DNA from 3 places in the Weissella sp. LMG 11983 genome. Region 2 is predicted to be linked to each of the others. Evidence: predicted binding sites of a transcription regulator. Region 2 holds the regulator's gene; each other region holds the start of a gene.
What was found. Region 2 encodes Rex, which represses fermentation and respiration genes when NADH is low (regulators of the CRP and FNR family bind a similar motif). Its sites were predicted from a motif close to TTGTGAANTANTTCACAA; they were not measured.
Positions count from the first base shown of each region.

Region 1: OIT45_RS03435 (DoxX family membrane protein) is a predicted target of Rex. The motif match lies at 1,160-1,177, and genes of this name have one in related genera.
Region 3: OIT45_RS07495 (YagU family protein) is a predicted target of Rex. The motif match lies at 1,196-1,213, and genes of this name have one in related genera.

Region 1 is NZ_JAOZFD010000001.1:642,395-644,669, forward strand. It holds gene OIT45_RS03430 (hypothetical protein) at 1-289, opposite strand, end outside; gene OIT45_RS03435 (DoxX family membrane protein) at 478-993, opposite strand; gene OIT45_RS03440 (5' nucleotidase, NT5C type) at 1,257-1,850, opposite strand; gene fba (class II fructose-1,6-bisphosphate aldolase) at 1,874-2,275, opposite strand, start outside.
Region 2 is NZ_JAOZFD010000001.1:1,812,268-1,814,542, forward strand. It holds gene OIT45_RS09085 (DEAD/DEAH box helicase) at 1-771, shown strand, start outside; gene OIT45_RS09090 (redox-sensing transcriptional repressor Rex) at 960-1,604, shown strand; gene OIT45_RS09095 (class A sortase) at 1,904-2,275, shown strand, end outside.
Region 3 is NZ_JAOZFD010000001.1:1,492,203-1,494,477, reverse strand. It holds gene OIT45_RS07500 (hypothetical protein) at 1-466, opposite strand, end outside; gene OIT45_RS07495 (YagU family protein) at 596-1,135, opposite strand; gene OIT45_RS07490 (TetR/AcrR family transcriptional regulator) at 1,279-1,935, opposite strand; gene OIT45_RS07485 (DegV family protein) at 2,062-2,275, opposite strand, start outside.

The DNA.
Region 1 (2,275 bases), 1.2 Mb from region 2:
CGTACACCAAATCAGGTTTTGACGTTAAGGTCAAGCGGACTGTGATATCAGTCATAATCTCCTGAACATCATCCTCGGAGGCACGAAGCGCTTTGGCCAACGGTGACACCAATGTCTTTTTAACCTCGTTTTGGTCAGCCGCTGGTATCGCATAATGATACTTTTTTATCAGTTTATCGGTCTCTTTAGCCAATGCTAAATTATCGACGAAAAACTTTTCGCCGCTAGATAAACCGGGATTGCGGTTCATTTGTTTACGAATCTTTTTTGCTAGCTTATTTCTGTCCATGTTCGTCACCCCATTTTCAACGCGTTTCCAACACTCCTAGTCTTCTTTATACCACACACCGTGTCGTAAAATGTTGTGCGCTGTCTCAGGTGGCTAAAACTTAAAATCCATTCGTAAATCAACCCCTAGGTTAACGAAAAAAGGATTCGGAAAATTACTTCCGAATCCTTTTGTCTATAATCATTTAATTAACGAACTTCGATATCGTTGTTCAAGAATGGCAACTTTGAACGCAAGAATGGCGTTACCCAGTGGTCCAAACCGATACGTGCTGAGTTGAAACCACCAATCAAGATGAACATCTCAATGAAGATGAACGTTGGGTTAACTGACACAACACCGGCACCCAAGTATGAGAAGTTCATGATCATTCCGAAGAAGGCAGCTGCCAAAGTCAACGTACCAAAGATCAATCCCAAACCAACAAACAACTCACCCCATGCAACGGCGAATGAGAAGAAACCAGTTGCGTGACCGTGGTTCGTTGCTAGGTTCAAGAACCAGTCGTACCATGGGAATGCCTTCGTTTGTGCTGGTGTCATAACTGGCTTAGCGATTGCCATGTTAATCATACCTGAAGCATCGAAGCCACCCTTAGTCGTAACCTTCTCAAAACCATCCATTACCCATTGGAATCCCAAGTAAACACGCGCAATCGTCAATACCCACATTGCAACCTTGCTGTTACGTAGCCATGAAATCATAATAATATCTCCTAAAAACAAATAATCTTATTTAAAATATGTGAATCAATTAACATATATTATCTTAATCTACTTACATAAGTTTAGCAACATAATATTCACAATTTATTCACACTTAGTGTTTCGTATTTGAGACAAAAAAAGACAAAAGCCTAGTTTTAGGCTTTTGTCTTTTAGTTAACAATGTGAACAATCACACATTTTAAAATCAGTTCATGAGCTTCAAAAGCCGCTTTTTTATGCCAATTGTGCATATTTGCGCTTTATTCCCAGGCTGCTTTAACAAACTTCTCTGTATCGCCATGCACGGCAATATTATGATCATCCATGACCTTATCAATGGCATTTCGAATACCGTCACCGTCATTGAATACTTCTGCCGTCTCAATCAGTAACTCGACCAAGCCAGTCTGCCAGGTCATCTTAGGCTCATAACCGTATTGGACCCATTGGCTGTCCATCGTCGCATCATCCCAACCGCTGGCACCATGGTATGGTCGATCATCAACCAAAATCGCCTCTGGCGTGCGTGATAGGCTCTTGTCATGCGCAAGAATCACACGCTTATAGAATGGGCTCTTTTCGTCATCGCCAAAATGATGTTGCACCCAAATTAGCTTATCTTGCCAAGCACTCGCATTTTGCCAAGGCGCTGTCGACAAGATATACAACTCGTAATAGTCACGCAACTTATTTACCGCGTCAATTGCGCCTGGAACCGGTGGCAAATCTCGAAAAATGCCAGGAATTTGATCTGGCTTGGCAACTGTTTCGCCACCCATATCAATCGCATTCAAAATAAGTAACGTATCAACAAGGACATTGTCCATGTCCAAAAACAATTTAGGCTTATTCATCTTTTCCCTCACAGCAGTGCGCATTAGACGTTCGTCAGTGTTGCCTGTGCCTTATTAGCTGACCCAAGCATTTGAATCATTTCTTCCGCTGCTTGTTGGGCAGCTTCGACGCCTGAACGCAGCAACTTACGTGGGTCGTAGTTTGTGCCTTCCAAATCACGGTCTGACACAATGAACTCACGCAATGCATTGTGGAACGCCCATTGCAATTGTGAATTAATGTTAATCTTGGCCACACCAAGCGTAATCGCCGTTTGGATTTCATCCTCAGGCAAACCAGAAGCGCCGTGCAAGACAAATGGCATTTCATGTCGCGTAGCCGCTTCAAATTCTGTCAACGCCCCCAAGTCCAAGCCAGCAAAGTTTTCTGGATATGCCCCGTGAATGTTACCAATACCAGCAGCCAGCATGTCGATACCTGTGTT
Region 2 (2,275 bases):
GAAGTTGACACGACAATTGCAGCTTGTTTGTTCGATCGTGACTTTACGCGTATTGATCAACGTAATGTGCCAATCCCAACGGCAATTGCCCACGAATTTTGGCCAACAGCCCGCGAGCAACGTAACAAGCGTTTGCGTCAATTAGCAGCCCGCAAGAACTTCCAAGCTATTGTGTTCTTTAACACAACCAAGCAATTGAAGGTGATGGCTAGTTTCTTGGCGCACGAACACGTGGCGATGGCAACATTGGTCCGTGGTGACTCAAGTTCAACCCGTGCCAAGTCATTGGAAAACTTCCGTAAGGGAACGGCTAAGTTCTTGTTGACGACGGATGTGGCTGCGCGCGGCTTGGATATTCCTGACTTGCCAGCTGTGATTAACTTTGATTTGCCACGCAATGGTGAAACTTATACGCACCGTGCCGGTCGCACCGGTCGTATGGGGAAGCATGGATTGGTGATTTCATTTGGAAATGATCACGACTTGCGTGATTTGCGCCGATTGGTGGCCGTTGATATTCAATTGGTCAACGGTGCCAGTCAAGCAACGAAGCCAACTTCATTCTCAGGTTCAGCTGGTCACACAGTAGAACCAGGGGCAAACAAAGAAGTAGCTGACAAGCCACGTCCAGTTGCCAAGGTTCGTAAGGTGCAAAAGAAGAAGACTGAAGAAGTCGTTGCTCGTACAGATCGCTTCGCAAAAGAGAAAAAAGCTAAGCGTAAGCACAGCAAAAACAAGGGTAAGCCAAAGCGTAAAAACGGCGAAAACTAGGCATTTAGACCGCTATTCCGGAAATAGCGGTCTTTCTTTTTGCACTTAGTTTGTGAAAATAAATTGTTATTTAGTTCACATAGAGCGGGGTATGTGTTACTATAAATAAGGATAGAGAGTTCACAAACGGTTTTTTGTTTGTGAAATAGCATGAAAATAAAACTTTTTAGAAAATGAGGTAGGTTGACATGGCAGAACATGACATCCCCCGCGCGACCGCTAAGCGTTTGCCAATTTATTACCGTTACTTGAAGCTTTTGTTGGATGCGGGTACGACTCGCGTTTCATCAAACGAATTGTCTGATGCCGTAAAGTTTGACGCTGCGACGATTCGTCGTGATTTCTCATACTTTGGTGCATTGGGAAAGCGTGGTTACGGTTACGACGTTAAGGCATTGATGACGTTCTTCGGTGAAATCTTGAACCAAGATACATTGGCATCAGTTGCCCTTGTCGGGGTTGGTAACTTGGGACAAGCTTTGTTGAACTTTAACTTCCACCAAAGCTCAAACGCCCGCATCTCTGCAGCTTTTGATATCAACGAAGACATCGTGAACACGATCCAAGCTGGTGTTCCTGTATACGGCATGGATGATTTGGAGAAGCAAATTTCTGATCAACGTATCGACGTAGCGATTTTGACGGTGCCAGCACCAGTTGCCCAAGAATTGGCTAACCGTTTGGCCAAGGCTGGTGTCCACGGAATCTTGAACTTCACGCCATTGCGTTTGGATGTGCCAAGTGATGTCCGCGTGCAAAACGTTGATTTGACGAACGAATTGCAAACGTTGTTGTACTTTATCAACAATTTTGGCGCTTCAGAGGCTGAATAATGACATGATAAGCTACCCAATATTGGGTGGCTTTTTATTTCATTTTGAAACATGATAACGCTTACTTTGTGGAAGTTGTTTTGGTAGAATAATACATGTTAAGTAGTTCATGCTTAACGTTTCTCATATGTTATAAACGTTATTATTGTCTAAGACCTCTAAAATGATAACGCCGCAAATGGGCGTGCTTAACCACCACGGCTGTTTGTAAAATGGGCCTCGATATATTCATATCGGAGGCCTATTTTTTTATTAATTTGGTGGTACGATATCAGTAAATTAACAGGGGTGACGTTGATATGGGTGAAAAGAAAAAGAAGAAAAAATTTGCTTGGTTCAAATGGCTAGTTGTACTTTTGATTTTGCTAATTTCGCTAGGTTTGATTTTTCATAATGAGATTGCCAACTACAGTTTGAAGTCATTCGAACCACAAGTGACAAAGCAGTCGATCAAGGCAGGCGAGAAGGAGAAGAAGCGAGCAAACTACAATTGGCAGAAGGTGGGTGCTTTGACCGCACAGCAGGTCCTACAAGCACGCTTGAATTCAGATAAGATTAATTTTATCGGGTTTGTCGCCGTGCCTGAGGTGGGCATTTCAGTGCCAATTTCAAACGGCACAACTGATTTGAACTTGTCACTAGGTGCCGGGACGATGTTTCCTGATGAAGTG
Region 3 (2,275 bases), 320 kb from region 2:
TGATTTCACGTACGCCATCAACAATCGTTGTCACATTCGCCGGATTATAATCAAGTTGCGACACCGTCATTGTGTAGGCGGTAGCCGATACCTTTTGCACATTGTCTAAGCGTCCCGTGAATTCAGATATCTTCATGCTTCCCTTGGGATAATCAGTCCCTGAGTCACCCATATCTGAATCCGTAAACTTACCAGAAAATGTCCCGTCTTCATTAATGGTCATGACAGTGCGCCAACCGCCTGCACCGGATGTGAACCAAAAGTCACGACCAGCAATCTGTTGAAAAATCGTTTTCTGTTGCTTGGGTTTGTTAGTCTGCTGTTCACTTGATGCCTGTTGCTTAGCGTTCGTGGTGACCTTATCTGTTGAATGGGCATCACTAATCAGCCCCATACCTATATAGCCGATTCCGACAGCTGCAGCAACACCCAAAATGCCAATTCCCCACTGCATTATTTTTTTCATGTGGCCCCTCCAATAGAATTGCATGGCGTTCTATGACTTCAGCATACCAGAATTATTCGGATTGACCCTCTCAAAAGCTCAACGGGTAATAAAAAAGGATTCCGTCCCACGGAATCCTTTTCAATACATTTAAATATTAACCAACTTACCCTTTTTGTCCTTCGCAATCATAAAGAATACAACTGCCGCAATCGACCATGCCCACACAATGTGGCCGAAGAACTCTGAGAAGTGCTCATCAAATGGTTGGTTCCAAGGAGCTGGCACAGTTCCCATTGCTGGCATCAAAACGATGTGCCAAGCGAACCAAAGGAAGATACCGTAAGCAGCACCTTGCCACAACCCAACCTTTGACCAGTATTGTGAAATAAACACATAGGCCATGGCAAAGAATACAGAAAATGAAAAGTGCAAAATCAATGTAAACCAAAAGACCTTTTGATCATGTGAATAATAAACGTAGGCGTGTGTCAAACTGTGTGGCACCCCAAATTGTTCCATCATTGTTTGTGGCGGATTCGTCAAATTACGCGCAATTGTACGCGGTGGCAACAAATTCTCCCAACCAATCTTAACCATGCCGGAAATCATTCCAGCAACAAAGCCATACCACACACTCTTAAGGATAATTTCCTTCAAGCTAGCGACTGGCTTATCCAACTTAAACATCTCTATACCTCCATAAGTCGTCTTACGCACTTTTCCTATACGCATACCAACTAATTAACATTGATAAATTTATCACAAGACACTTACAATGTCAAAGCAATTAAAAAATACCGTTTGGCATATCAACCAAACGGTATTTCATATTATTTTTCTTCAATTATGGTCGTAACCCGGTCACGTGCTCGCTTAATCGCTTGTTCGGATAAGCAATATTGTTGCATCGTGGCATCGATTGTTGCGTCATCATAGCCAGAATTCGTAGCCACTAACTTCACCAACTTAGCAACACCCACCGGAATATCAATCTCACGTTGGTATAACAGGCCATGGTACATCACTTCAGTAAACCCACCCCACGCATCAATCAAATGAATGTCCAGCATCGCCGGTTCAACAACCTTGTGCGCAGACAGCAATTCCAACGACCAATTGATTTGTTGGAACATGGCAGCATCAGCTAAACGTCGATTTTCAAGAATATCGAGATTGAATTGACGCATCTCTTTTGAATGGAAAAATGTGTAAAAATAAATCTGGATGGCCAAATAATAGCGCGACAACTTATCCACGTCAGGATACAGATTATCAACCACCGCCATAATCGTTTCTGAGACTTGCGAATTAACAATCGTGGCGAAATCTGCCTTCTTCGAGAAGTAGTACTGCACAATTGATCGTTGAAGTCCCGCACGTTGAGCAACCGCCGAAAAACTCGTTTTTGCATATCCTTGTTCAACAAACAATCCCCAAATCGCGCGGCGAATATCAGTAATTGTTTGTTCATTACGTTGTCGTCCCATGTAAGCCCAGCCTCCTAAAAAGAACTTCATCCATTTTCGCCCATATTCAACAGAATAACAAGCAACTGCTGTATTAAAAAATGCCGATGGCTTAACAACCATCGGCATTTAACTTTATTCAATTAATTAAGCGTAGTTCTTCAAATAAGAAATACCCATGGCACCTGGGCCAGCATGTGTTGACTCGATTGGCGTTGTTTCAGCAATATCCACAATTGCATCTGGGAACAATTCACGAGCACGTGCTGCCAAGTTTTCGGCATCTTCAGCTGCGTCAGCGTGTGAAATACCGATAACCGCAATACCATTTTCTTCCGCTTGCATACGCTCAAAAATCAAG